Regions from separate parts of the Bradyrhizobium cedriense genome, predicted to be linked through region 2. Evidence: predicted binding sites of a transcription regulator. Region 2 holds the regulator's gene; each other region holds the start of a gene.
What was found. Region 2 encodes LexA, which represses DNA repair genes until DNA is damaged. Its sites were predicted from a motif close to TGTTCNNNNTGTGTTCNG; they were not measured.

Region 1 (9,740 bases), on a different contig from region 2:
CGCGCGTAATGCACGATGTCGTGCACGGTGAGGAAATAGTGCGCGTATTTCAGCTCGGCGATCAGGGCGAGCTCCTTCTTCAGCGTCGCGCGCAGCTTGTCGTCGATCTTGCCGCCGAAATATTTGTCGACGCCGGCCCAGGTCAGATCCTCCAGATGTCCTTGCGCGGTCTTGCCCGGCGGCACCGGCTCGTCGGGATATTGGTATTTGAGCTGATCGAGCGAGAAGTCGATCCTGTCCGCAAAGCGCATGGTCTCCGCGATCGCTTCGGGGAAATCACGAAACAGCCGCGCCATTTCCCGCGAGGGCTTCAGGAACCGCTCGGCATTGGCCTCCAGCTTCCGTCCGATTGCATCGATCGTGGTCTTCTCCCGGATGCAGGTCAGCACGTCCTGGAGAGGACGGCGCGCGGGATGGTGATAGAGCACCTCGTTGGTCGCAAGCAGCGGCACTTGGACTTTTGTCGCGAGATCATCGAGTCGCGCCAGACGACGCCTGTCGTCGCCGCGATAGATCAGGCTCGCCGCCAGCCACACGCCTGCGGCGCGACTGTCCTTCAGCTTTGAAAGAACATTCAGCGCCTGCTCAGGCTCGAAGCGATGCGGCAACGTCAGGACCAGCAGCTGGCCTTCCGAGAACTCCAGGAGATCGGCGAAGGTGAGACGACAGTCACCCTTTTCGACCCGCATGCTGTCGTCGCCGCGCTTGCCCCGGGTGAGAAGCTGGCACAGCCGACCATAGGCGGCGCGGTCGCTCGGATAGACCAGGATGTCGGGCGTGCCGTCGACGAAGACGATGCGCGCGCCGATCAGCAGTTTCGGCTTGTGCAGCACTTCGGCATTGTCGAGCTCCTTGTAGGCGCGCACCACGCCGGCGAGCGTGTTGTGGTCGGCAATGCCGATCGCGGGGATCCCGAGGATGCTGGCCTGATGCACATAGGCGCGCGGATCCGAGCCACCGCGCAGGAAGGAGAAATTGGTGGTGATGCCGATCTCGGCATAGGCGGGCGCGCTCATGCGAAGAGACCGTGCACATACCAGTTGGGGGAAACAGGCTTGCCTTCGCCGTCGAACGTCTCCCCCTCGTAAAGACCGTCGCGAAAGATCCAGAAGCGCAGGCCTTCGGCATCCTCGATGCGGAAATAGTCCCGTGTCAATTGCTTGCCGTCCTGCCGCCACCATTCCATCGCGATGCGCTCGGGCCCCTCCACCCGCACCACCGCATGCAGCGCGCGGCGCCATGTGAATTGATGCGGCGGACCATCCGGCACGGTCGCGAACGGCACCTTGATCGGCTCCGGCTTGTCGAACAGCCGTAAGGGGCGCCGCGGCGGCTCGCTCTCGGTGCGCGCCGGCCATTCGGCCTGCATGGCGGCGGCGAGTTGATGTTGAGCGGGGACGGACAAAACCGCGCGTTCGGGGATATGGGTGTCCTGCGGCAGATGCACGACGACGCGCTTTCCTCCGATGCGCGCGGCGATGCGGTCGATCAGCGCAGCAATCTCGTCATTGTCGTGGACATGCGCATCGAGATCGCGCTGCTCCTGCACCACGATCTCGGTGCGGCTCGCCGACAGCCGCACCATGTCGAACCCGAAGCCGGGATCCAGCGGATCTGCGAGCGCATCGAGGCGTTCGCGGAACAGGCGGTCGATCACGGCGCTTCGCGTCACGGGGCGTCCGGTCTCGACCGCGATTGCGCGCACCACGCCGTCGGTACGGAAGAAGGCTGCATCGAGACGCCGCGCGCCTTTGCCCTGCTTCTCCATGGACGTAACAAGCGTCTCAGCCAGCCGCGACAGCGTCATCGCGATCATGGTGTCGGTCGCGACCGGCTCGGCAAAACGCTTCTCCACGATGTAATCCGGCAGCGGTTTGCGCGGATTGATCGGCGCATCGCCCTGTCCCAGCGCATGCGCGAGAAGCGTGGAGAACCGCGCGCCGAACCGTGCCGTGATTTCGCTCGGCGAGCGCGAGGCGACATCACCGATGGTCTTCAGACCGGCACGACGCAAGCCGGTGGTGATCACCTCGCCCGCCCCGAGCGCGGACACCGGAAGCCGGCTGATCGCCTCCGCCTCCCTGCCATCGGCCACGATGGTGCCCGTGGCCTGCCGCGTCAGCGTGCGGGCGCAGACCGAGGTGCTCGCGATCGCAGCGCTGACGGCAAAGCCCTGCCGGCCGAGCGCCCGAACCAGCATCTTCAGCAGCGCCGCCTCGCCGCCGAACAGATGCGCGCAGCCGGTGATGTCGAGGAACAGCCCGTACGGCGGATCGAGCGCCACCAGCGGCGTGAAGCGGTCGCACCAATCGGCGATATCGCTGAGCGTCTTGGCATCGGCAACAGTATCGGCATCGAACACCTTCAGGTCAGGACACATCGCCCGCGCATTGGCCAAGGGTTGGCCGATGTACAGGCCAAGGCGCTCGGCGGCCTCGTCCAGCGCATGGATCACCAGCGCATTGTTGTCCTTGATGACGACGATGCTCGGCTCATGATTGGCTTTACCCAGCCCGGCGCTGCTGAAAAACCGCTGGATCCTGTCGATGGGCAGGCGCGGCAGCCAGAGGCTGAGAATACGTCGACGGCTCACTGAACTGGCACTCATCACAATTCCATTCCATGATCCACCGGCCGCATGGGCCATGACGATTGCGCAAGAGCTCGGCATCGAACACCGGCGCGCCCCAGGCACTCCATACTGAACTCGGCGGCGAATGCGCTGCGCGCAGCATCCACCTGGTCTCCGCGGTCGACGGCAAAGGTTGCGCGCCCATGCGCAGCAGAAGCCCGGTGACACCGGAGCCTTGCGCGGCCAACGTCAGCTTGCGGCTCGCCACGAGATCGAACTGCCTGGTTTCGCCCCAGAGTTCGAGCACGACGGCGCCCAGCGCATCGCAGGCGAGCGCATCGGCCGAGGTGCGCAGCGCGCTCTCGACATCGGCGGCGCGCACCATCACCACGCGGCGCGGATCGAGGCCGAGCTCGGATAGCCCGCTCATCGACAGCGCGCCCGTCTCCATCTCCGAAAAATCCTGCCGCACCCACAGCAGCGGCCGACGCGCGCTCACGCGTCCGGCAAGACCCATGACAAACCCCGTTGCGGCAGCGCCCTGACGCCCTTCGCAAAACACCTCGTGGATCGCCGCGCGCGCGAGCCCGCCCTTCAGCGCGCAATCGGCCTCGCCGTGGCCGAGCGCGACGCGATCGCGCTGATGCACGACCTCCGCCGTCTCGATGCGCTCGATCTGGCCGCGCAAGATCGCAAGCGCGCTTCCACGTGCGGTGGCGCATGATCCGCCAAAGTGTGAGCGGTTTGGCGACAAGATCATGCGCCCTCTCAAAAAGAAGAGCGCGATCGGACGCAAAACCGGCGACCACTTTTGCTGATCGCGCTCTGCATGCTCGCCGCTCCTTCAGGGGTGATTGCCGTGGCTCTCCCAAAAGAGAACCAGCGGCTGGCTCATTTGTTCATGATATGTTCTAATATAAAGCTAACGGGGCCAGAAGAGTCAATTGAATTGGCGCTCAATCGGATTCGTGAGCTAAATCAAGGGGATTCCAGGATGGACGTACAACGCAAGCTGGAAATCCTGGCGGATGCCGCCAAGTACGACGCGTCCTGCGCCTCCAGCGGCACCGAGAAGCGGGATTCCAGCGACGGCAGGGGCATGGGCTCGACCGCGCCCGGCATGGGCATCTGCCATTCCTACGCGCCGGATGGACGCTGCATCTCGCTGCTCAAGGTGCTGCTGACCAACGCCTGCAATTACGATTGCCTCTATTGCGTCAACCGCGCCTCCTCCAACGTGCCGCGCGCCCGCTTCACCATCGACGAGATCGTCAAGCTCACGCTCGACTTCTACCGGCGCAACTACATCGAGGGCCTGTTTCTCTCCTCCGGCATCATCCGCAGCCCCGACTACACCATGGAGCAAGTGGTCAGTGTCGCGCGCAAGCTGCGCGAGGAGCATCATTTCCGCGGCTACATCCATCTAAAGACCATTCCGGAGGCCGATGATGCGCTGATCGCGGAGGCCGGCAAATATGCCGACCGTCTCTCCATCAACATCGAGATGCCTGAGGAGGGCAGCCTGCAGCAATTCGCGCCCGAGAAGGACGTGCGCGCGATCCGCCGCACCATGGGCCGGCTCCGGCTGAAGCTGGATGAGGCCGAGGACAGCCGCAGCGCAAAGTCAAAGGCCAAGCCGCAGCGCTTCGCGCCCGCCGGGCAAAGCACGCAGATGATCGTCGGCGCAGATAACGCCTCCGATCACACCATTCTCCACACCAGCGCCAATCTCTACGGCGCTTACCGGCTGCGGCGCGTCTACTATTCCGCGTTCAGCCCGATTCCCGACGCCAGCCGTGCGCTGCCCTTGCGCGCGCCGCCCTTGCTGCGCGAGCATCGGCTCTACCAGGCCGACTGGCTGATGCGGTTCTACGGATTCGACGTCGGCGAGATCGTCGACGACAGCGCGATGCTGCCGCTCGATATCGATCCAAAGCTCGCCTGGGCCTTGCGCCATCGCGACCGTTTCCCGCTCGACGTCAACCGCGCCAGCCGCGAGGAATTGCTGCGCGTACCGGGCTTCGGCACCAAGGCGGTCGAACGCATCATCGCGACGCGGCGCACCACGACGATTCGTCTTGCCGATCTCGCGCGGCTGCATGTCCCCAGGAACAAGGCACTGCCGTTCATCGTCCTAAGCGATCACCGCCCCTCGCCGCACCGCCTCGACGAAGCGCGGCTGATCGACCGGTTCAAGCCGAAGGCAACGCAACTGGGATTTGGCTTCTGATGCAGTATATCACCCTCGACAGCGAAACCGATTTCGATGGCTGGCGCAAAGCCGCGCGGACGCTCGTGCTTCATCACATGAAGCCAGCCGACGTCACCTGGGCCGTACAGGGTGGCGAAGCAGAGCTGTTCGCGCCACCCTCGCCCTCTCCGATCCTCGAGGTGAACGACGGCACCTTCAACGTACCCGCGAAATTCGTCGAGCTCGCCAAAGCCGCGATCCTTCATCGCGATCCCCAGCGCTTTGCAATCCTCTATCGCCTGCTGTTTCGGCTGAAGAACAACCACGATCTCATCGACGTCGCGACCGATCCTGACGTCGCGCAAGTCACGGCCATGGCAAAGGCGGTCTTTCGCGACGAGCACAAGATGCACGCCTTCGTCCGCTTCCGCGAGATCGGCCGGGAGCGCCAGGCGCATTACGTCTCCTGGTTCGAGCCGGAGCATCACATCGTCGAGCTTGCGGCGCCGTTCTTCGCCAAACGCTTCGCCGACATGCCCTGGTCGATCCTGACGCCGGACCTCTGCGCGCACTGGGATGGCCACGCACTGTCGTTCGCGCCTGGCGTCAGCAGGAGCGAAGCGCCGGGCGAAGACCGGCTGGAGGAAACCTGGCGGCGCTATTACGCCAGCATCTTCAATCCAGCCCGGCTCAAGGTGAAGGCGATGCAGGCCGAGATGCCGAAGAAATATTGGAGGAACCTGCCCGAGGCTTCGATCATTAAGCCCCTGATCGAGGACGCCGAACGGATGACCGGCGCCATGATCGCCAACGCCGCAACCGATCCGCACAAGCCTCAGAAGCGGCCGGAGGCCCCGATGAAACGCAAGCTTGCTGCCGACGATCTCGAAGCGCTGAGTGAGGAGGCCGCGCATTGCCGCGCCTGCCATCTCTACAAGGACGCGACCCAGACCGTGTTCGGCGAAGGCCCGAAGTCCGCCAACATCATGCTGGTCGGCGAACAGCCCGGCGACAAGGAAGACCTCGCCGGCCATCCCTTCGTCGGCCCCGCGGGGCAGATGCTCGACCGCGCGCTGGCGGAAGCTGGCGTCGATCGCAAGAAGGTCTATGTCACCAACGCGGTCAAGCACTTCAAATTCGTGCCGCGCGGAAAGATCCGCCTGCACCAGAAGCCGAACACACCCGAGATCCGGGCGTGCCGGCAATGGTATGAGCGGGAAGTTGCGGCAATCCAGCCCGATCTTATCGTGGCGATGGGCGCCACCGCCGCGCAGAGCGTGTTCGGTAAGATCACTCCCATTGGCAAGAACCGTGGCCGGCTCATCGACCTTCCCGACGGACGCAAAGCGCTCGTCACGGTGCATCCGTCCTATTTGCTGCGGCTGCCCGATCCGGAAGCCAAGGTGCTGGAGTATCGGCGTTTCGTCGAGGATCTGAAGATCGCCGCCGGCTTGCAGAAGAAGGCCGCACGGGCTGCCTGAATACTGGCAGGAAAAGGCATCGCGCCTTGGTCGTCCATCCGATCTCTCAAGAACAAAGAACCCGTGCAACACACGGGCCCCTTCACTTGTGCTTCGAGCTTGGCCTTACGACGCCGCGAGCTGCTCCTCGACCAGCTTGACCCAGTAGGACGTACCGTAGACAATCGCCTCGTCGTTGAAATTGTAGGCGGGGTGGTGCAGGCCGGCGCTGTCGCCGTTGCCGCAGAAAATGAAGGCGCCGGGCCGCGCTTCCAGCATGTAGGCGAAATCCTCGCCGCCCATCAGCGGCGCCATATCGTGCACATTGGCCTCGCCTGCGACCTGCTCCGCAATACGCCGCGCCACCTCGGTCTCCGCAGCGTGATTGTTCACCACCGGATAGTTGCGCTTGTAGTGCAGGTCGAGCTTGGCACCTGTGATCTGCGCCACGCCCGCCACCACTTCACGCACGCGCTTCTCGACCAGCTTGCGTACCTCCGGCGACAGCGTGCGGATGGTGCCCCTCAGCGTCGCGGTCTGCGGAATGACGTTGCGCGCGTGGCCGGCGTGGAATTCGCAGATCGAGATCACGGCCGATTCAAGTGGATCGACGCTGCGCGCGACGATCGACTGCAGTGCCGTGATCACCTGCGCACCTACCAGCACGGAATCGACGCATTTGTGCGGACGCGCGGCGTGGCCGCCGAGGCCCTCGATCAGGATATCGACCTCGTCGGTCGCCGCCATGATCGGACCCGGCCGGATCGCGAACGAGCCGACCGGGATGCCAGGCCCGTTGTGCATGCCGTAGACCTGCTCGATGCCGAACCGCTCCATCAGGCCGTCCTTGACCATGGCCGCGCCGCCGGCGCCACCCTCCTCGGCCGGTTGGAAAATCACGACGGCATCGCCGGCGAAGTTGCGGGTCTCGGCGAGATAGCGCGCCGCACCCAGCAGCATCGCGGTGTGGCCGTCATGACCGCAGGCGTGCATCTTGCCAGGGGTCTTGGAGGCGTAAGGCAGATTGGTCTGCTCCTCGACCGGCAGCGCGTCCATGTCGGCACGCATCCCGATCGCCTTGAGCCCGTCGCCGGCGGGCCTGTTGCCCTTGATCACGCCGACCACGCCGGTCCGGCCGAGGCCGGTCACGACCTCGTCGCAGCCGAACTCCCGCAGCCGGTCCGCCACGAATGCTGCGGTGCGGTGGACGTCGTATAGCAGCTCCGGATGCTGATGGATGTCCCGGCGCCAGGCCTGAATATCGGGCTGCAGGTCGGCGACGCGGTTCAAGATGGGCATGGATAGTCTCGAGCATTGATGGAAATCCAGGAGTGTCTACCATGCAAGCCCCGGTCCACCCAACCGCCGCGGATCGGGGTCGGGCCCTGCCCGTGCAGCATGGCCGGGCTTGTCCCGATCCGCTGCGTCTGCCTATTAGACGGAACGCAAAGTGACCATCCGGGTGGAAGCAGAATGCCAAGGCGGCTCGAAGGTGAGTTTGACTACATCGTTGTCGGGGCCGGCACGGCGGGCTGCATTCTCGCAAATCGACTCTCGGCCGACCCGAAGAACCGCGTCCTCATTCTCGAGGCCGGCGGCGACGACAACTGGATCTGGTTCCACATCCCTGTCGGCTATCTCTTCGCCATCGGCAATCCGCGGTCGGACTGGATGTTCAAGACCGAGGCCGAGCCCGGCCTGAACGGCCGCTCGCTGGCCTATCCCCGCGGCAAGGTGATCGGCGGCTGCTCGGCGATCAACGCCATGATCTCGATGCGAGGCCAGGCCGCCGACTACGACCACTGGCGCCAGCTCGGGCTGACCGGCTGGGGCTATGACGACGTGCTGCCGATGTTCAAGCGACTTGAGGATCACTTCCTCGGCGCGAGCGAACATCATGGCGCCGGCGGCGGCTGGCGCATCGAGGCGCCACGGCTGTCGTGGGCCATTCTTGATGCCGTGGGCGACGCCGCCGAGGAGATGGGCATCAAGCGCATCCCGGATTTCAATACCGGGGACAACGAAGGCACCAGCTATTTCCACGTCAACCAGAAGCGCGGCAGACGCTGGTCGTCGGCACGCGGCTTCCTCAAGCCTGCGCTGAACCGCCCCAATCTCCGGCTCGAAAAGCATGTGCTGGTCGACCGCCTGGTCATCGAACAAGGTCGCGCCGTCGGCGTGCGCTTCATCCGGAACGGCGAGATCATCGAGGCGCGGGCGAAGCGCGAGGTAATCCTTTCGGCCGGCTCGATCGGCTCGGTGCAGGTGCTGCATCGCTCCGGCATCGGCCCGGCCGACTGGCTGTCGCCGCTCGGCATCGACATCGTCATGGACAAGCCCGGCGTCGGGCGCAATCTTCAGGACCACCTCCAGCAGCGCGCGATCTACAAGGTCGAGGGCGTGCGCACGCTCAACGAGACCTATTACAACCTGGTCCGACGCGGCTTGATGGGCCTCGACTACGCCTTCCGCCGGCGCGGGCCGCTGACCATGGCGCCGTCGCAGCTCGGCATCTTCACGCGCTCGGATGCGACGCGCGCACGCGCCAACATCCAGTTCCACGTGCAGCCGCTGTCGCTCGACAAGTTCGGCGATCCTCTGCACCGCTTTCCTGCCATCACCGTCAGCGCCTGCAATCTCCAGCCGACCTCGCGCGGCACCGTGCGCCTCCGTTCCGCGACGCCGGAGGAAAAGCCGATCATCGCGCCGAATTACCTGTCGACCGATGACGACCGCCAGGTCGGCGCCGACGCCATCCGCACCACCCGCCGCCTGATGCAGCAGAAGGCGCTCGCGAAATATCGTCCCAGCGAATATCTGCCCGGCCCCTCCGTCGGCGACGACGACGTCTCGCTCGCAAAGGCCGCCGGCGACATCGGCACCACCATCTTCCATCCCGTCGGCACCGCGAAGATGGGCGCGGCGAACGATCCGATGGCGGTGGTCGACGAGCGGCTGCGCTTCTACGGCCTCGAAAGCTTGCGCATCGTCGACGCCTCGATCATGCCGACGATCACCTCCGGCAACACCAACACGCCGACTGCGATGATCGCCGAGAAAGGCGCGACGATGATCCTGGAGGATGCGAAGTAGCTCCCGCCACCATGATCAATCCGCACCGGTTTTCGATCGGCCCCGCCGACGCGCAAATTGCCATGCTGCAATGGGGCGAGCGCGGCAAGCCGCCCGCCCTCCTCGTGCACGGCACCGGCTTCGTCGCCGCCGTCTGGGACGAGGTCGCGCGGGAACTTGCATCGAGCTACACCGTCTATGCGTTCGACCGCCGCGGCCACGGCATCAGCCACAAGCCCGGAGCCTATCATTTCCTGGATTATGCCGAAGACGTCTGCCGGGTGATCGATGCACTTGAGCTGCGCGACGTCTACGGCATCGGCCACAGTGCGGGTGCGACCGACCTTCTGCTCGCGGCGAAACTTCGTCCCGGACGTTTCACGCGCCTGTTCGTGATGGAGCCGACCGCGATGGACCCGCGCGCGGCGCGCTCCGGAGGATTGAA
Region 2 (9,740 bases):
CATCGATCTTGCTGATCAGGTCGCCCGACATGATGCCGGCCTTCGAAGCCGGCGTGTCGTCAATCGGCGAAACGACCTTGACGAGGCCGTCCTCCATCGTGACCTCGATGCCGAGCCCGCCGAACTCGCCGGAGGTGGTCTCCTGCATCTCGGTCCAGGCCTTGGCGTTCATGTAGCGGGAGTGCGGATCGAGCGAGGTCACCATGCCGGTGATCGCACCCTCGATCAGCTTGGCATTGTCGGGCTTCTCGACGTAGCTGGCCTTGACCCGTTCGAACACCGCGCCGAACAAATTGAGCTGGGAATAGGCATCATCCGCACTCGCTGCCGCCCGCGCCGCCCATACTCCGCTGTGCGGGCTGGCTACCAGAAGGGTCAGACACGCTCCGGTGAGCGCGCCCAGGGGAAACAGCAGGGATTTCCGCATGGATGAGGTCGCCTTTTTGCTTGGCAGTTCTCTTGGGGTCAGCAGACGCCACGCAAATGGCGATCCAGCCCGCTTCTCACAATACCATTCCGGTTTCTTCAAGGCCGGGATGCCACGTCAGCGGGTGCGCTGAAGAAATCCCTTCGCCTTGGCCTAAACATTTGGCAACGTTCCGAGACTGTTTCGTGCAAAGCGGAAAGCGGTCGGACCGCCCACCCCTCGCAGCTATGCGATTTTAGGATGGTTTTGGAGGGCCGGACGCGATAGGCGATGGCGATAAGACTTCAAATTCTCGGGAGGACGACAATGAACGAAGCGCCCCGCATCCGGCCGGAACGGAACGTCGAACTCGGCGCCAGCACCGAGTTGTTCCAGAATCTGCACGAGTTCGTCCGGAAGGCGCGCGCCAACCTCAACCAGAATGCCTGGGACTACATCGTCGGCGCCGCCGAGACCGAGACCACGATGCGCCGCAACCGCATGGCGCTGGACGAGATCGCCTTCCGCCCGCGCGTGCTCCGCGACGTCCGTCAGGTCGACGGCGGGGTCGATCAATTCGGCCGCAGGATGCGCCTGCCGCTGGTGCTCGCCCCGGTCGGTGCCCTCGAGATTTTCGATCCGGATGGCGCGGCAAGCGTAGCACGCGCCGCCGGCACTTTCGGTGCGGCGCACATGCTGAGCTCGGTGTCCGAACCGGGCCTCGAGAAGACCGCCGAGGCTGCCCGGGACGCGCTGCGGCTCTATCAGCTCTATGTCCGCGGCGACGATGCCTTCGTGGCCGATGTCGTCAGCCGCGCCGAGAGGAACGCCTATGCGGCCTTCTGCCTGACCGTCGACACCGCCCATTACAGCCGTCGCGAGCGTGACATCGCCAAGCGCTATGTTCGCGAAAGCCGGCTGCGCGCCACCGGTGGCGACTACCAGAAGGGCCTGGAATGGCGGACCGTGAAGATGATCAAGGACAAGTTCAAGATTCCGCTGATCCTCAAGGGCATCGCCACCGCAGAAGACGCCGAGATCGCGGTCGATCACGGCGTCGAATGGATCTACGTCTCCAACCATGGCGGCCGTCAGCTCGATCACGGGCTCGGCGCCATGCATGTGCTTCCCGAGATCGTCGAAGCGGTGAAGGGCCGGGCCAAGATCATGGTCGATGGCGGGTTCTGCCGCGGCACCGACATCGTCAAGGCGATCGCCGCGGGCGCCGACATCGTCGGCATCGGCCGGCTGCAGTGCTGGGCGTTGGCGGCGGCGGGCGAAGCCGGCGTGGTGCGAATGCTGGAACTGCTGGAGGACGAAGTGCTGCGCTGCCTCGGCCTCCTGGGGGCCACCTCGTTCGCCGAGGTCAATTCATCCTGCTTGCATCCGGCAACGGCAACCAACCCGCCGAGCGTGTTCAGCGCCTTCCCGCTGTTCGACCACGATCCTTATCGATACTGAAGTGAAAAGGACACGATGACCTCCCTCTCTCCCGGCAGCGCGGACGCGCTTCTGTTCGACCTCGGGCGCGTGGTGCTCGACATCGATTTCTCCAAGGCGATCGCCTGCTGGGCAGGGCATGCCGGCTGCGAGCCGGAAGCCATCGTCGCGCGCTATGTGCGTGATGAGGCCTACCGGCTGCACGAGGTCGGCAGGATCAGCGATGAGGAATACTTCGCCTCGCTGCGCGCCTCACTCGGCATCGGAATTTCGGATGCGCAGTTCCTGGAGGGCTGGAATGCGATCTTCGCAGGCGAGATGCCCGACATCGCCGAGCTGTTGCCGCGCGCGGCAAAGCAGATGCCGCTTTATGCCTTCTCCAACACCAATCGGCCGCACGTGGATTATTTCTCCAGGGAGTACGCCGACCTGCTGAGCCACTTCCGCGAGGTTTACCTGTCGTCCAGCATCGGTCTGCGCAAACCTGATGCGGAGGCCTTCGACCACGTCGTGGCGGCGATCGGCGTCCCCGCGGAGCGCATTGTGTTCTTCGACGATCTGGCCGAGAACGTCGAAGGCGCACGGGCGCGCGGATTGACCGCCGTGCATGTGACCTCGCCGCGTGACGTCGGCAGCGCGTTGCTGTCCTTGGGAATTTGACCGCAAGGATCCTGAGGTCCGGTTCGGGGAACTTAACGGGCTCCGATGAGGAACCAACTCAGTTTGTGCATTTTTGTACGAAGTTCCGGGAACGGAATACCTCTTCCGGACTCTAAGAGTCGGTTGGGACTTCTACATCGGATTCATTCTCGTGCTCGGCAAATCCTACCTCACAAAACAGGCCTCTCTGCTTCTCGAATTCGCCAGAACGACGTCGGATTCGCGCCTCTCCGCCAAATTGATCAGCAAGGCCGCCGACCTGAAATCCCAGGCCGATCCTCTGCCGGACAAGGATCAGAGCCCAAAAGCTCCCGACATCACTCCGGGCGAGCAGACGCGGAGTTGACCGATGCTGGTCGTGGCGCTCGTTCTCCTCGTGCTCGCCGTGGCCATCCTCGTACCAGTCTGTATCGCGTTCCGGATCATGCCGCGGCGCATTTGAACTGCATCCGCCGATGCAAGTGTCAGGACGCAGGATGAATCGTCCTGCGTCGGCGCATTTTGCCTCTGGGCGGGCACTCGGCTAGAACTCTCGCTGCCAGTTTGCCCGAGCCAGCCCAGCAGGAGATTTCATCTTTGGCCCTGATGCCCGTTTCCGACGCGCTTGCCGCGGTGCTGGCGGGTGCAGAGCCGCTGCCGGAAGAGATGGTCGCTCTCGACGCAGCCTTCCACCGCGTGCTCGCCCGCGACGTCGCAGCGCGGCGCACCCAGCCGCCGCAGGCGATGTCGGCGATGGACGGCTATGCCGTGCGCGCGGCCGATGCGGCGAGGATCGATTCCCGGCTGACGGTCATCGGCGAGATTGCGGCAGGCCGGCCATTTGCGGGATCGGTCGGTGCCGGCGAGGCTGTGCGGATTTTCACCGGCGGCATCATTCCCGACGGCGCGGATACCGTCGTGATCCAGGAGGACACGGTCGCCGAGGGCAACCGCGTCACGATCAAGGAAGCCGCGATCATGGGCCGGCACATCCGCACCGCCGGCGTTGACTTCCGCGAGGGCGACGTCCTCCTGCGCAAGGGAACCCGCCTCACCGAGCGCGATCTTGCGCTTGCGGCCGCCATGAATCACCCCGAGCTTGCCGTCTGCCGCCGCCCAAAGGTCGCGATCCTTGCCACCGGCGACGAACTGGTGATGCCGGGCACCGCGCCAAGCCACGGCCAGATCGTCTACTCCAACGGCTACGCCCTGCACGCGCTCGCCCGCAGCGAGGGCGCCGAGACCATCGACCTCGGCATTGCCGCCGATACGCTGGAGGCCACCAAGGCCGGCATCCGTCGAGCCCGCGAGAGCGGCGCCGACATCCTGGTCACGACTGGCGGCGCCTCGGTCGGCGATCATGATCTGGTCCAGCAGGCGCTACGAGACGAAGGCATCGCGATGGCGTTCTGGAAGATCGCGATGCGACCGGGCAAGCCGATGATGCATGGCCGGCTCGGCGCGATGCGCGTGATCGGTCTGCCGGGCAATCCCGTGTCATCCTACGTGTGCGCCTTCCTGTTCTTGGTGCCGCTGATTCGCGCGCTGTCGGGCCGTTCAGTGATTCATCATCACCGCGAGCGCGCGGTGCTCGGCAGCGATCTCGGCGCCAACGACCAGCGCGAGGATTATCTGCGTGCGCGCCTCGAGCCGCGCGGCGACGGCACGCTCGTCGTGATTCCCGTCAGCCATCAGGACTCCTCCCTGCTTGCGAATCTGGCTGCGGCACAGGTACTTCTCGTACGCGCACCGTTCGCGCCAAGGGCCGACGCCGGCACGGCCTGTGAGGTGCTGCGCCTGCCCGGCTGAGCGACACGGCCACACGCGTCGCGCGAGCTTCGCTCTGTTCACTATAAATTAAGCAGTTGCGGAACACATATCGAACATATAGTGTCCGTTCATGATTTGTTTCGAACGTGTAGCAGCTTATCGCTGAACTCCTCGTCTCGGAATCGAACGACATCAACCGGGGGACTTTGGTCGAGATGTTGACGCGCAAACAATACGAGCTTCTGCGGTTCATCAGCGAACGTCTGAAGGAGAGCGGCGTGCCGCCGTCCTTCGATGAGATGAAGGATGCGCTCGACCTGCGCTCCAAGTCAGGCATCCATCGCCTGATCACTGCGCTCGAGGAGCGCGGCTTCATCCGCCGCCTGCCCAACCGCGCTCGCGCCATCGAGGTTATCAAGCTGCCCGAGCTCCAGGCCGCCGCCGGCAGTCGCCGCGGCTTCACGCCGAGCGTCATCGAGGGCAATCTCGGCAAGATACGCGCGAGCTCCAGCCCGCCCGCGGACGAGGGCGAGCGTCCGGTCGCTGTGCCCGTGATGGGCCGCATCGCGGCCGGCACGCCGATCGAGGCGTTGCAGACCCGCAGCCACACCATCAGCGTACCGCCCGACATGCTCGGCTCGGGCGAGCACTACGCACTCGAAGTGCGCGGCGACTCGATGGTGGAGGCCGGCATCCTCGACGGTGACATGGCGCTGATCCAGCGCAACGAGAGTGCCGATACCGGAGACATCGTGGTGGCGCTGATCGACGACGAGGAGGCCACGCTCAAGCGCTTCCGCCGGCGCGGCGCCTCCATTGCGCTCGAGCCCGCCAATTCAGCCTATGAAGTCCGGATTCTTCCGCCGAACCGGGTGAAGATTCAGGGCAAGCTGATCGGGCTTTACCGGAAGTACTGAGCGGATCCAGCCGCTCAACTGCTTTGGAGCGGATGAGTCTCCGCCCCGGCCGGATGGTCTTTCTGGTTCTGCACAGATTGTCCGGCCCCTCTTCCGGCGCGACATGCTCGGCTCACCGCACGAAGCAGCATTGCTTTGCGGCCTTTCGGTTCAAGGAATGACCGCGTGCCGGACCGGCCATGAGCAGTCGTGCTGCCGCTGGTCGCGGCATCAGCGTCGCACACCGCTGCTGCACGAATGCGTCGCCATGTCTGTAAGATGTCTGCAAGGCCACTGCGGCCGGCGGCCAAATTCTCAGTGCCCCGAGTGCAGCCGCGGCCCTCGCAATCGAGCTGGCAATATTCGCGCTGCGAGCGCGAACGCCAAGAACGCGGCTCCTGAATGCACGGAGGCGAGCTTTGTTCCTATTGGATTAGGGAAAGATAATGTGATCGCGGCTTGCGGACGCAGCCGCAGATTTGCCCATAACCAAGCAGAGCGTTGCGTGCTTCCACCTGATAGAGGCCTGCGCCTCAGAAAGAGGTGCGGGTCCTCATCTTCGCATGAGGAGCACCCGATGTGTGACTACAGCCTGCATGCCGTCGCGACGCGCCCCGCCGAGGTCGGCGAGACCATCGTCACGACAACCTTCCGCGGCACCTCGACGCGCGGCTTCGCCTCCGAAGCCGATCTCTCCGTCGCGGTCTGCCTGCTGCCGGGAACGGAGCTCGCTTTCGCCGACAACGTTCGTTATGACAACCGCTGGATCTGGACACGCACCGTCAACTCCCGTGTCGGCAAGTTCGGCAAGATCGACCCGCACATTCCCGATCGCCACCATGACGCGATCGAATTCCCCGACGGCAAGTACGTGCTTGTGACACAGCTCGTCGAAGGCCAGCGCGCGACCGTGCTGCAATTGCCGGTGACCCAGACGGTTGGCGAGCGCGAGCACAAGCCGCAAATCGTCGCCGGCACGCGGCCGACGATCACGCGCCAGCCGATCGGCTGACGTCATCGCCCCGGCCAACGGTCGAGGGCCAGGATCGAAATGCCATCGCCGGCCGAGGCCGGCGAGATGGTCCGATTTGCGTCCGACGGAGTGCCATCGGACCGCCACCATATCCGTTCTCAATCGTCAGCCTGCAAGTCCGTCTCTGACGGTGTTGCGTCCCGGTTGCGGGACACTGCCGTCCTCGGCGCAAGGCTGCCGCCGAAATCCCCATCGCCGGCACCGGCCGGCAGCCAGGGGCGGCTCGCGCCCCGCGTCCTCACCGCCTTAACCGAGAATCCGCCACCGCTCTGCGTCAGGGCCAGCGCGCCCTGACTGGCGAGACGCGGCCGATCGACCACCATCGCCGCGCAATCCGGCGGCGCGGGCCACGCCGTCACCACCAGCGCGGCGCGGCTGCAATCGTCCGCCAGCGCATCGATACGCAAGGACAGCGCGACCAGCCGCCCGTCTGCGAGCGGAGTGACGCAACCGGACTCGTCACACGACACACCGCTCGCCAACGAGGCGTTGGCGGCATCGCGCGGATCGGCGTCGGCAGCTAACCACTCCTTCAGCAGGAAGCCGTCCTTGCTCGCACGCATCACATGCAGGCGCCCATCCCCACTCCGCACCGCAACGCTCTGGCCATCCCCGGCAATCAGGATGTCGGGCTGCCGCACCGACAGCCCCCAGAGGATCGCTGCCAGCAGCACCAGGACCCCGCACCAGCGCAAGGGCGTGCGCAACAGACCCATCGCGATGATGCCGAGGCTGGCCGCGATCAGCGGCGCGATCCCGAACGCCGGAATGCGGCCGACTGCACCCGGCAGAGCCGCCACCCAGCGCGAGACCGCAACCATCCACTCGATCCCCATACCCATCAGCCACCAGAACACGCCGTCGAGCCCGAAGGGCGCGGCGATCAATCCCAGCAGTCCCGCCGGCATCACCAGCGCCGAGACTACCGGCATCGCACCGAGATTGGCGAGCACGCCGTATGGCGTGACGCGATGGAAGTGGAAGGCGGCGTATGGCGTGGTCGCAAGCCCGGCGATCAGCGAGGCCAGGAACAGTATCGCGATCTCCCGGCCGCCCCACAGCGCGATCCGCGCAGTTGCGGAATGATCGGGCGATGCGAGAAGGTTCGGCATGCCGATCTGCACCAGCGCCACCAGCCCGAGCGTTGCCGCAAACGACATCTGAAAGCTCGGATGAACCAGCGCTTCGGGCGCGACCGCAAGCACGATCAGCGCGGCCACCGCCAGCGTGCGGAAGGTGATGGCACGGCGGTCCACCATCACGGCGATCAGCACCACCGCGGTCATGAAGAACGATCTCTGCGTCGCGACCTCCGCGCCTGACAGCAGCAGATAGAATGCGGCCGCCACCAGCGCAGCAGCCGCCGACCATTTCTTGATGGCAAAGCCGGCCGCCAGTCCGGGGATCAACGCCAGCAGCGCGCGCACCGCGAAGAACACGACACCGGCGACGACCGCCATGTGATAGCCGGAGATCGACAGCACATGGCCGAGCCCTGAGACGAACATGGCGTCGTTGACGGGCGCGGAGATGGCATCGCGCCGCCCGGTGAGCAGCGCCGTCGCAATCGCGCGATTGTCGCCCTCGAGCGTCGAACGGACGCGCGCGTCGATCGCGTCGCGCAGCCCCTGCATGAATGCGGCGTAGCGCAGCCGCAGGCCCGCGGCATCCGGCGGCGTCGACGCCGTGATGGCCCCCATCACGAAGCCGGAAGCGCCGATGCCCTGGAAGAACATGTCCCGCGAGAAATCATAGCTGCCGGGGCGCACAGGCGAGATCGGCGGTAGCAGCCGTGCCTTCAATTGCACGAAGCTGCCGACCTCCGGCGCAGTCCCCTTGCGCACCGAAAGCCGTACGCGTTCGAGCCTGACGTCGCTACGCTGCGCCTCCATGGCACTGACGCGCAGCACAAAACGATCCGTGCGCTCGCGGATGTCACGCGCTTCCACGTAGCCCGACAGCGACACCGCATAGAGCGGCTTGGCCAGCACCGGATGGGCGATGCGCGCCGTCTTCCAGGTCGCCACGGCAAACCCGGCTGCGACCGCTGCGATCATGATCGCTGGAGCAAACAGCCGGCTCCGCCGCAACAGCGCCGCGCCAAGCGCGAGCACGGCCGCCGTCGCGGCGACGACCCAGAGCACCGGCTCATGATCGGCGGCGAAATAGAGCGCAATGCCACCGCCGGATGCGACCGGCACCCAGGGCAACAGCCGGCCAGGACCGGCTTCGGCACGGGTCCATTGTCGGAGCGTTTCGGCGATTGCCGGCCAAACGCCGGAGCCCGCCGAGGCGAAGCCGCCAGCGGGTGCGGCGCGGCCGACCGGCCACGTCCCGGCAACTCCCTGGGAGCGTGCTGGCCGCCCCGACTCCGCCATTCACCTGCACCTTACGATACGCGACGGGTGCGGAGGCTACCGGAACGTGCGACTGCGCGAATAGCGGTACAGATCAGGAACAGGCGGCGCGGCGCCCTACTTTTCCTCTTCCATGGTCACCGCGACCGAGGCCTTGGCCGACAATCGGACCTTGTTGCCCTCGACGTCGGCAACGAGGCTCTTGTCGATGAAATGATGGTGGCCCTTGTGGCTGCCCTCGCCGCTGTCCTTCTTGGTCAGCTTGATGCGGTTGCCCTCGACGCGATCGACGGTGCCGACATGGACGCCATCGGCGCCGATGACTTCCATATGCTCTGCGATGTTCTGCATGGCGGGATCCTTTGTTTGGATCCGAGCCAACTCACCAATCCCACGTTCGTTTCCACCGCCCAGATGACGATGCCGTGCGCAGCTAAGTGCGTCAGATCAGCGGCGCCTGCGACGAGGCGTGATGATTGACGATCTTCCACTCGCCGTCCTCGCGGATGAGAACCCAGCTCATCTTGACGACGAGATCGGGGCGCTCGCCGGCGAGATCGAACGAGATGGTCGCGGCCATGTTGATCAGGTCAGGGCCGGCCTGCGCCGCCTGCACGTCGGAAAAGGCCGCGCTCGGCTTACGCCACCGCTGCAGCCCGTTGAAATAGTCGGCGACGCCGTCCCTGCCTCGATAGAGTTTCGGGTTGGAGCCGAAGAAGAACGCATTCTTGGAGTACAGCGACGACAGCGCCACGGCGTCGAGCTTCGCAAAGCCGGCGCACCATTTCGCGATGACGGCGGAAACGATGGCGTCGGCTTCGCTGCTCATTGCGCATCAACCTTTCGCGACTTCCTTGGCGAACGTGTCGCGCAGGCCGATGGTGCGAGAGTACACCGGCTTGCCCGGCGTCGAGTCCTTGTCACGCACGAAATAGCCCTGGCGCTCGAACTGCATCGGCTCGATGGATTTGTTCTCCGCGACCGACGACTCGACCCGCGCATCGGACAGGATCTCCAGCGAGTCCGGATTGAGGTCGGCCGCGAAGTTCGAGGCATCCGGGCTCGGATTCGAGAACAGCTGGTTGTAGATGCGGATTTCCGCCGGCCTGGATGCCGCCGCCGGCAGCCAGTGCATGGTCGCCTTCACCTTGCGCCCGTCGGGCGCGTTGCCACCCTTGGTCGCGGGATCGTAGGTGCAG
Region 3 (9,740 bases), 110 kb from region 2:
CTGGCGGGCATAGGCCGATAGCGATTCGACGTAGCGGCGCTGGCCCTCGGCGTAGATGGTGTCGAAGGCGAGCGAGGATTTGCCGGAGCCGGAGAGGCCGGTGAACACCACCAGCTTGTCGCGGGGAATCTCGACGTCGATGTTCTTGAGGTTGTGCTCGCGTGCGCCGCGGATCGTGATTGCGCGCAGGCTGGAGCCCGCGTTTAGGTGTTGGCGCTTGGCCTTGATCACTTCGTCCATCCCGCTGGTCCCTTGGGAATCCATGAGCGCGCGACCGCGCCAATGCAAAAAGGCGCGCTTCGCCCCGAACCGGGATCGGCGCCGATGGGTATGTCAGCGAACGTAGGAAGAACGGGAGCGGATTTCCAGTGGCACTTGCGAATCGTCAACCGATTGTTGGCGCGCTGGCGGCACCTGGCAGCAGCAACTGCCACGGAACTACGGAACGTCCCCTGAAAAACAAAAAGGCCGGCGCGAGGCCGGCCTTTCGTGACGATACGACGTCAGCAGCAATCAGTACTTCGCGACGACCGGGCCGCCGAAGTGATAGTTCACGCCGACCTGCACGGTGTGGAGGTTGAGCGTGCCGGTGTTCACCGGAGCGCCGAGGCCCGAGAAGTAGGTCTCGCCGCCGAGGCTGCGATAGAGGTATTCGCCCTTGACCGACCACTGCGGAGCGAAGAAAGCCTCGACACCCGCGCCGACGGTCCAGCCCGAATGCCACTTGCTCTCGGAGACCGTTGCGCCGAGCGCGGTGACGGCGACCTTGTTGTCGATCCAGGCGTAGCCGCCGGTGCCGTAGAACAGAACCTGATTGACGGCCCAGCCGATGCGGCCGCGGACGGTGCCGAGCGCTTCGGTCTTGGACGACACGGTGACGCCGAGAGCGGTCGCCGAGGCGCTGACGTCAGCCCACGCACCATCAGCCTCGATGCCGAACACGACGTTGCCGGCCTGCCAGTTGTAGCCGGCCGTGCCGCCGACGAAGCCACCCTGCATCTTCGGGTCACCCGAAGAGGCTTCCCAGGCGCCGCCGCCGACGATACCGAGATAGAACCCGGTCCAGTTGTAGATGGCAGCGGCCGGAGCAACCGGCGCCTTGGTGTAGGGGCGCGCTGCGAGGTCAGCGGCCGAAGCCGGAGCAGCGAGAGCGAACAAACAGGCCGAAGCCAGCAAAACCTTTTTCATCTTCAACTTACCCAGTCCCAGTTTCTGTTGTTGCCTTCCGTGACGAAAGGAAGCGGACTCAACGGCCCAACTGACACGCTGTCTACACCACCAAAGCTGCAAGTTGTGTCACCGAAAAGCCACAACGGTGGCAAAAGGTGATGGTTACTGACTCATTGCCCCCCACAATCTCCGCCAGACAGGAAAGGCCGGCGCGAGGCCGGCCCTTGATCTCCGAACGATATCAGCGCGGTATCAGTACCTCGCGATGAGCGGGCCGCCCCAGCGATAGTTCACCCGGATGAGGCCGATATCGACGTCCTGACTGATGCGCTCGGAGCGTGTAACAACCCCGAGCGGGGCAATGCCGAAATTGCCGGATCCGGTGAAGTTGATCGTCCGATTGCCGAGGAAGATGTGATTGTATTCGAAGCCGACTGACCAGTTCGGCGCGAATCCGAACTCGACGCCGGCGCCTACGGTGGCGCCCCAACGGGCTTCGTTGGCCCGGTCGAATTCGAGACCGGTGCCGAGATCGTGGCTCCGGTAGCGATCCCCGACGACAGCGCCGCCGCCCTTCACGTAGAGCAGGACGTTATTCCAGGCGTAGCCGACCTGGCCCGTGAGCAGTCCGAAAGCGTTGATGTTCGAGCTCTGTCGCAGCCCCGTGCCGAAGAGCGCCGTGCTGATGTTGTCGCCGGAGAAGTCGGCCCAGTTGCCCTGGCCTTCGAGGCCGAACACCCAATTGGTCGACTGCCAGCGATAGCCCACCTGGCCGCCGACCGTGCCGCCGGTCGCATTGTGGCAGCCTTCACCCACCAGAACCCCGGACACCGGCGTCACGAAGTCCCAGCACTTGTGGCTCGTGCCGCCGCCGCCGTTGATACCGATGTAGAAGCCGCTCCAGTCGTAGATGGCGGCCACCATCGGAGCGGGAGCCTTGGTGTAGGGACGCGCAGCGAGATCCGCTGCGCTTGCAGGGGCCGAGAGGCCCAACGCCATTGCACTGATTGCGCCAAACAGAATCTTATTCATTGCAGTCTCCCCAGTTTCGTCCGCTTCTCGTCCCCGAAGCGGCTGATCAGGCGCGACGCCCATATGAACCAATTCCATGGTAACTTTAGCCCCAGGAATGGGCTGAATCCGTCTCCGAAATGCCACACTCGCGAAACGATTGAACGGCTGCAACTTGCTGAAGGTGAAGCAGTTTTCGCCGTTCAGGGGAACCCGGGAAAGTTCCGTCGACGGTTGCCGTTCACCGATGAGGCTCTATCTCCAATTCAAATCAGGCCACTGCAAACTTAGGCCACTAGCGTCGGAGACAGGCCAGCGCCCGCCGCTGATGAGGAACAAATCTGGAACAAAGTCGCGCCCGGTGCTATATATGGGGATAACCTGGGCGGTGGCGGGCTGATCGGTGCCCGCAAGCGTATAGGGTCGCCTCAACAGGGCGCAGAGGGACGCGGGCAGCGGCACTCGCCCTCTTGAAATCAGTGGCATTCGGAGCGGAGAGCGGCGATGGCGGGAAGCGTCAACAAGGTCATTCTGGTTGGAAATCTCGGCAAGGATCCTGAAATCCGCCGCACCCAGGACGGGCGGCCGATCGCGAATTTGAGCATCGCCACCTCGGAGACCTGGCGCGACAAGAACAGCGGCGAGCGCAAGGAGAAGACCGAGTGGCATCGCGTCGTGATCTTCAATGAAGGGCTCTGCAAGGTCGCCGAACAGTACCTGAAGAAGGGTGCCAAGGTTTACATCGAGGGCGCGCTGCAGACCCGCAAATGGACCGACCAGAGCGGCGTCGAGAAGTACTCTACCGAAGTCGTGCTCCAGGGCTTCAACTCGACGCTGACGATGCTCGACGGCCGCGGCGGCGGCGGAGGAGGCGGCAGCTTCGGCGACGAGCCGGGCGGCGATTTCGGCTCCTCCGGTCCCGTCAGCAGCGCGCCGCGCCGTCCCGTTGCCGCCGGCGGCGGCCGCAACAGCGACATGGACGACGATATCCCGTTCTGAGAACGCGGACCGCGGCCCGGGGCTTATTGCCCAATCGGGCTGCACCTGGCGTGCCGTGTCAGCAATTCTGTTAATCGGTGGGGCGGGCTCGGGTTGTTCCGGCCCGCTTCATGTTTGAGGTGAGCCAGGTTGCGCCGTAGCAAGACAGGCTGACGGGGGCCGCTCGCGGGCCGGTTTCCGAGCCTTGCGAGGCCGTTTTGGCAAGCCGGTTCCGGCCCTCTCGGAAGCAATGCTTGCAACGACCTAAGTTATTGGAAGAATAGGCAGAAAAATCGCTTGCCCTGATCTGCGCGAGGGTGGTTATGAGGACCCCGATGCGCTATATGATTCCCAGATAAAACCTCACCGGATTTCCCCTTGGCTGACGACGACAAGCCCGGCGACCAGCCGGCGCAACCCTCGGACATTCGCCCCGTCTCCATCTTCGAGGAGATGAAGAAGTCCTATCTCGACTACGCCATGAGCGTGATCGTGGCGCGGGCGCTGCCTGATGCCCGCGACGGTCTGAAGCCGGTGCACCGCCGCATCCTGTTCTCGATGAACGAGCAGGGGCACACACCCGACAAGAAGTACGTCAAGTCCGCCCGCGTGGTCGGCGACGTCATCGGTAAGTATCACCCGCACGGCGACCAGTCGATCTACGACGCCATGGTCCGCATGGCGCAGGACTTCTCGATGCGCGTGCCGCTGATCGACGGCCAGGGCAATTTCGGTTCGGTCGACGGCGATCCCCCGGCCGCATATCGTTACACCGAAGCGCGCCTGACGAAGGCGGCGCTGGCTCTGCTGGCCGACATCGACAAGGACACCGTCGACTTTCAGCCGAACTACGACAACAACGAGACCGAGCCATCGGTCTTGCCGGCCAAGTTCCCGAACCTTCTCGTCAACGGCGCGGGCGGCATCGCGGTCGGCATGGCGACCAACATCCCGCCGCACAATCTCGGCGAGGTCATCGACGCCTGCGTCGCTCTGATCGACAACCCCGCGCTCACCATCGACGAACTCATCAACATCGTGCCGGGACCGGATTTCCCGACCGGCGGCGTCATTCTCGGGCGCGCGGGCATCCGCGCCGCCTATCATCTCGGCCGCGGCTCGATCGTCATGCGCGGCAAGGTCGCGATCGAGACCATCCGCAAGGAGCGCGAGGCGATCATCATCACCGAGATTCCCTACCAGGTGAACAAGGCGACGATGGTCGAGCGCATCGCCGAACTGGTGAAGGAAAAGAAGATCGAGGGCATCGGCGACCTGCGCGATGAATCCGACCGCGACGGCTACCGCGTCGTCATCGAATTGAAGCGGGACGCTGTGCCGGACGTGGTGCTGAACCAGCTGTACCGGTTCACGCCGCTGCAGACGAGCTTCGGCGTCAACATGGTGGCGCTCGACAGCGGTCGTCCGCGGATCATGCATCTGAAGGACCTGCTGGCGATCTTCGTCGACTTCCGTGAGCGGGTCGTCACGCGGCGCACCAAGTACCTGCTCGCCAAGGCGCGCGATCGGGCGCATATCCTCGTCGGTCTCGCGATCGCTGTCGCCAATATCGACGAGATGATCCGCGTCATCCGGAGCTCGCCCGACCCGACCACCGCCCGCGACACCCTGATGTCGCGCGACTGGCCGGCCCGGGACGTCGAGGACATGCTGACGCTGATCGACGACCCACGTCACCGCATCAGTGCGGATGGCACGATCCGGCTGTCGATGGAACAGGCGAGGGCCATTCTCGATCTGCGCCTTCAGCGCCTCACCGCACTCGGCCGTGACGAAATCCGCGACGAGCTCGACAAGCTCGCCGGCGAGATCGCCGATTATCTCGACATCCTGCGCTCGCGCGAGCGCGTGCTGGGCATCATCAAGACCGAGCTCGCCGAAGTGAAGGCCGAGTTCGCCACGCCGCGCCGCACCGTGATCATGGAGCAGGAGGGCGAGGTCGAGGATGAGGACCTGATCCAGCGCGAGGACATGGTCGTCACCGTCTCCCACGCCGGCTACGTCAAGCGCGTGCCGCTGTCGGCCTACCGCGCCCAGCGCCGTGGCGGCAAGGGCCGTTCCGGCATGCAGACCCGCGACGAGGATTTCGTCAGCCGGCTGTTCGTCGCCTCCACGCATACGCCGGTGCTGTTCTTCTCCTCGCGCGGCCAGGTCTACAAGGAAAAGGTCTGGCGGCTGCCGATGGCCGCGCCGAATGCGCGCGGCAAGGCGATGATCAACATCCTGCCGCTGGAGCAGGGCGAGCGCATCACCACCATCATGCCGCTCCCGGAGGACGAATCCACCTGGGGCAACCTCGACGTCATGTTCGCGACCACTGGCGGCAACGTCCGGCGCAACAAGCTGTCCGACTTCGTCGACGTCCGCCGCTCCGGCATCATCGCGATGAAGCTCGACGACAACGAGGCGATCGTCGACGTGCAGATCTGCACCGAGCGCGACGACGTGCTGCTGACGGCTGCCGGCGGCCAGTGCATCCGCTTCCCCGTCACCGACGTGCGCGTGTTCACCGGGCGCACCTCGATGGGCGTGCGCGGCATCGCGCTCGGCGAGGGCGACAAGGTGATTTCGCTGGCGATCCTTCGCCATGTCGAGAGCACCTCGGACGAGCGCTCGGCCTATTTAAAGATGCGCCGCGCGGTCGCCGGCGAAGCTGTGGCTGAAGATGCTGCCGTGGATGCCGAGACCGAGGAGACGTCCGGCAGCTTCCAGCTCGCGCAGGAGCGCTATGTCGAGATGTCGGCGCAGGAGCAGGTCGTGCTGACGGTCTCCGTCAACGGCTATGGCAAGCGGACCTCGTCCTACGAGTACCGCACTACGGGCCGCGGCGGCAAAGGCATCGTCGCCATGAGCGTCAACAACCGCAACGGCAACCTCGTCGCCTCCTTCCCGGTGGAAGACGCCGATCAGATCATGCTGGTCACCGACAAGGGCCAGCTGATCCGCTGCCCGGTCGAAGGTATCCGAATCGCCGGCCGCTCGACCCAGGGTGTGATCGTGTTCGACACCGCCGAGGACGAGCATGTGGTCTCGGTCGAGCACATCACGGAAGAGGCGGAGAACGGCAATGGGTCAAATGGGGAGTGATGGGTAGTCCCGGAAAGCGTATTCCGGGTCACTGAATGCCTAGCGATATTCCAGGATAATTCCCTAGCACCCTTCGGGCCCAGGAATTCGGACCTGCCTGATGCGCCATCGTCGCGCCGACTATGGGGTCCGGTCGGCGGTGACGAGGCGAGCCTCGCGGACATTGGCCTTGGTGCCGGCGCGGCGCAGGCAGGAGGACTCGAAGTTCGGCCAGGCCTGCTGCGAGCAGTCCTTTCCGATGCTGCGAATATCGAGCCGGTCGCTCTTGGCGAGCGGCTGCGGCACGCTGGCTTCGACGGTGGGGGCAAAGCCGGGCAGGAGGGTGAGGGCCGCGGCAACACACGCAGAAAGTGCGATCGCTGAAAGGGTCTTGATCATTGACGGTCCCCTGTGATGCGGCCGCTCACGCCCGGTGTGCGGCCCGTCATTCGTTGACTGGATTAGTAACCATGGCCCGTTTCCGGACGTCTTCGCCGACGCGGGAAATGGTTTCGTTCTCATTCCGTTTTGTTTCATGGCTGCCCGAGGACGAAACAGAACGGGCCCCGCCGACACGTCCGGCGAGACATTTCCGGGGCACGCGCCAGGAAACGGGCAAGGAACCTGCCCGGCTTGCCGGGCCGGGCCGGGCGCGGTAGGACGGGGCCATGTCGCGCATCGCCTTCTACCCGGGTTCCTTCGACCCCATCACCAATGGCCATCTGGACGTGGTCCGGCACAGCGTCTCGCTGTGCGACAGGCTCATCGTCGCGATCGGGGTGCACCCCGGCAAGAAACCGCTGTTCTCGACAGAGGAGCGGCTGAAGATGCTGCACGACGTCTGCGGGCCGGTGGCAGCCCAGGCCGGCTGCGTTCTCGAGGCAGTGACCTTCGACGATCTGTCGGTCACCTCGGCGCGCAAGCACGGCGCGACGATCATGATCCGGGGTCTGCGCGACGGCACGGACCTCGATTACGAGATGCAGCTCGCCGGCATGAACGAGGCCATGGCGCCCGAGGTGCATACGGTCTTCCTGCCGGCCTCTCCCATGGTCCGCCCGATCACCGCCACTTTGGTGCGCCAGATCGCCGGCATGGGCGGGGATGTCTCGGCCTTCGTCCCGCCGCAGGTCGCGGTACAGCTCAAGGCAAAATTCGCCGGATAACGGCCCGCTTCCTTTCTCGTTCTGACCGGAGTTGTCATGATCCGAATTCTCGCAGTTCTTGCCGCGCTTCTGTTCGCGGTCCCGGCAGTGGCGCAGCAATTGCCGGCAAACCTCGACAAGGCCAACGCCATCGTCATCGACAGCACCAAGGGCCGCATCGTGATCAAGCTGCGGACCGACATCGCGCCGCAGCATGCCGAGCGCATCAAGCAGCTCGCGCGGGAGGGTTTCTACAACAACGTGCCGTTCCATCGCGTGATGGACGGCTTCATGGCGCAGACTGGTGATGGTCAGAACGGCAACGGCACCGGCGGCTCGAAATATCCGAACCTGAAGCAGGAATTCTCCAAGGTGCATTTTGCCCGCGGCATCGTCGGCATGGCCCGCCGCGGCGACAGCGTGGACAGCGCCAACTCGCAGTTCTTCATCATGTTCGCCGATGGCGGCAGCCTCGATGGCCAGTACACCGTGATCGGCGAGGTGGTGCAGGGCATGGACGTCGTCGACAAGCTGAAGAAGGCGCCGGCCGGCTCGCCCGGCGGCAGCGTCACCGATCCCGACAAGATGGTGAAGGTGCAGGTCGCCTCCGACATCAAATAGGTACGGCCATGGCGCGCCGCGGTGGCAAGCTCGTGCTGGTCGCCGCATTCCTGCTGCTCGGCCTCTCCAGCACGGTCGCGGAGGACGCGCAGGTCAACACCATCCAGGACATCTTCCGGCACCTGCGCACCTGCTGGAGACCGCCGTCGCCGGCCAGGGCGCGCCCACTCGACATCACCGTCGTCGTGAGCTTTAACCGGGCCGGAAACATTCTGGGCCATCCGAGGATTACCTACGAATCCGCGGAGGCCTCCGACGATGACCGGCTGCAATACCGGATTGCGGTGATGGAGGCGTTGCAACGCTGCACGCCGGTGCCATTTACCGATGCAATGGCCGGCGCCGCCGCGGGGCGTCCATTCGCGATTCAGTTCCGCAGCCGCAAAACGTCACCTGACAAGACTTCACCCCCAACGCAAGAGAGACGAGCATGAGCGCCACCGAAAACACCCTGATCCTCGAGACCACGCAGGGCCCCGTCACCATCGAGATGCGGCCCGACCTCGCGCCCGGCCATGTCGCGCGTATCAAGGAACTGGTCCGTGAGGGCTTCTACGACGGCATCGTGTTCCACCGCGTGATCGATGGCTTCATGGCGCAGACCGGCTGCCCGCATGGCACAGGCACCGGCGGCTCCGGCAAGAAGCTGAAGGCCGAATTCAACAAGGAGCCGCATGTGCGCGGCACCGCCTCGATGGCCCGCGCCGCCAGCCCCGATTCCGGCGACAGTCAGTTCTTCATCTGCTTCGACGACGCCCGCTTCCTCGACAACCAGTACACGGTGTGGGGCAAGGTCACCGAGGGCATGGAGAACGTCGACAAGATCAAGCGCGGCGAGCCGGTGCAGAATCCGGACAAGATCGTCAAGGCGCGGATGGCGGCTGACACGGAGTAGTCACCCGTCATTCCGGGGCGTGCGTGAACGCGACCCCGGAATCTCGCGCCATAACCTCGGGATTCCGGATCGCCGCGCTTGTTGCGTGGCGTCCGGAATGACGGTGCTAGTGAGACATGCGCACCGATCTGTTCGATTTCGACCTGCCCGCCGAGCGCATCGCGTTGCGCCCGGCGAGCCCGCGCGATTCCGCCAAGATGCTGGTCGTCGAGGACGGCGCGCTGCGCGATGAGGCCATTTCCGATCTGCCGCTATGGCTGAAGCCGGGCGACCAGCTCGTCGTCAACGACACCAAGGTGATCGCCGCCCAATTGAAGGGTCGCCGCATCGGCCGCGAGACCGAGCCGAAGATCGAGGCGACGTTGATCAAGCGGCTCGACGGCTCGCGCTGGCAGGCGCTGGTGAAGCCCGCCAAGAAGCTCACGGCGGGGGACCGCATCCGCTTCGGCAATGAGGGCAAGGTCTGCCTGCTCGGGCATCTCGATGCCGAGGTCGAGGCCAAGGGCGGCGAGGGCGAGGTGACGCTGTCGTTCTCGTTCCATGGCCCGGCTCTTGACCAGGCGATCGCCGATCTCGGCAGCCCGCCGCTGCCGCCCTACATCGCCTCCAAGCGTACGCCCGACGAGCAGGATCTCGCCGATTACCAGACCATGTTCGCCGCCAACGAAGGCGCGGTCGCCGCGCCGACCGCGGGCCTGCATTTCACCCCGGCGCTGGAGCAGGCCTTGCGCGAGCGCGGCGTCGGCATCAACCGCGTCACGCTGCATGTCGGGGCAGGGACGTTCCTGCCGGTGAAGGCGGACGATACCGAGGGCCACAGAATGCACGCCGAG

Region 1: a site for LexA is predicted at 3,469-3,486, ahead of ACYCVF_RS27455 (putative DNA modification/repair radical SAM protein). Genes of this name have one in related genera too.
Region 3: a site for LexA is predicted at 2,513-2,530, ahead of ACYCVF_RS28440 (single-stranded DNA-binding protein). Genes of this name have one in related genera too.

Annotation. Positions count from the first base shown of each region.
Region 1 covers NZ_JBTSWB010000007.1:434,696-444,435, forward strand. The annotation lists gene ACYCVF_RS27440 (error-prone DNA polymerase) at 1-1,016, opposite strand, end outside; gene ACYCVF_RS27445 (Y-family DNA polymerase) at 1,013-2,608, opposite strand; gene ACYCVF_RS27450 (ImuA family protein) at 2,505-3,332, opposite strand; gene ACYCVF_RS27455 (putative DNA modification/repair radical SAM protein) at 3,567-4,802, shown strand; gene ACYCVF_RS27460 (UdgX family uracil-DNA binding protein) at 4,802-6,244, shown strand; gene ACYCVF_RS27465 (M20 aminoacylase family protein) at 6,350-7,522, opposite strand; gene ACYCVF_RS27470 (GMC family oxidoreductase) at 7,697-9,316, shown strand; gene ACYCVF_RS27475 (alpha/beta fold hydrolase) at 9,328-9,740, shown strand, end outside.
Region 2 covers NZ_JBTSWB010000008.1:227,689-237,428, forward strand. The annotation lists gene ACYCVF_RS28930 (S41 family peptidase) at 1-427, opposite strand, end outside; gene ACYCVF_RS28935 (hypothetical protein) at 426-560, shown strand; gene ACYCVF_RS28940 (alpha-hydroxy acid oxidase) at 734-1,867, shown strand; gene ACYCVF_RS28945 (HAD family hydrolase) at 1,883-2,506, shown strand; gene ACYCVF_RS28950 (hypothetical protein) at 2,658-2,852, shown strand; gene ACYCVF_RS28955 (molybdopterin molybdotransferase MoeA) at 3,083-4,294, shown strand; gene lexA (transcriptional repressor LexA) at 4,471-5,172, shown strand; gene ACYCVF_RS28965 (hypothetical protein) at 5,729-6,163, shown strand; gene ACYCVF_RS28970 (ComEC/Rec2 family competence protein) at 6,283-8,562, opposite strand; gene ACYCVF_RS28975 (DUF2171 domain-containing protein) at 8,659-8,892, opposite strand; gene ACYCVF_RS28980 (YybH family protein) at 8,984-9,370, opposite strand; gene ACYCVF_RS28985 (glutamine--tRNA ligase/YqeY domain fusion protein) at 9,377-9,740, opposite strand, start outside.
Region 3 covers NZ_JBTSWB010000008.1:116,237-125,976, reverse strand. The annotation lists gene uvrA (excinuclease ABC subunit UvrA) at 1-240, opposite strand, end outside; gene ACYCVF_RS28450 (outer membrane protein) at 514-1,188, opposite strand; gene ACYCVF_RS28445 (outer membrane protein) at 1,423-2,202, opposite strand; gene ACYCVF_RS28440 (single-stranded DNA-binding protein) at 2,686-3,180, shown strand; gene gyrA (DNA gyrase subunit A) at 3,538-6,267, shown strand; gene ACYCVF_RS28430 (hypothetical protein) at 6,388-6,645, opposite strand; gene coaD (pantetheine-phosphate adenylyltransferase) at 6,915-7,412, shown strand; gene ACYCVF_RS28420 (peptidylprolyl isomerase) at 7,449-8,012, shown strand; gene ACYCVF_RS28415 (hypothetical protein) at 8,021-8,446, shown strand; gene ACYCVF_RS28410 (peptidylprolyl isomerase) at 8,443-8,907, shown strand; gene queA (tRNA preQ1(34) S-adenosylmethionine ribosyltransferase-isomerase QueA) at 9,024-9,740, shown strand, end outside.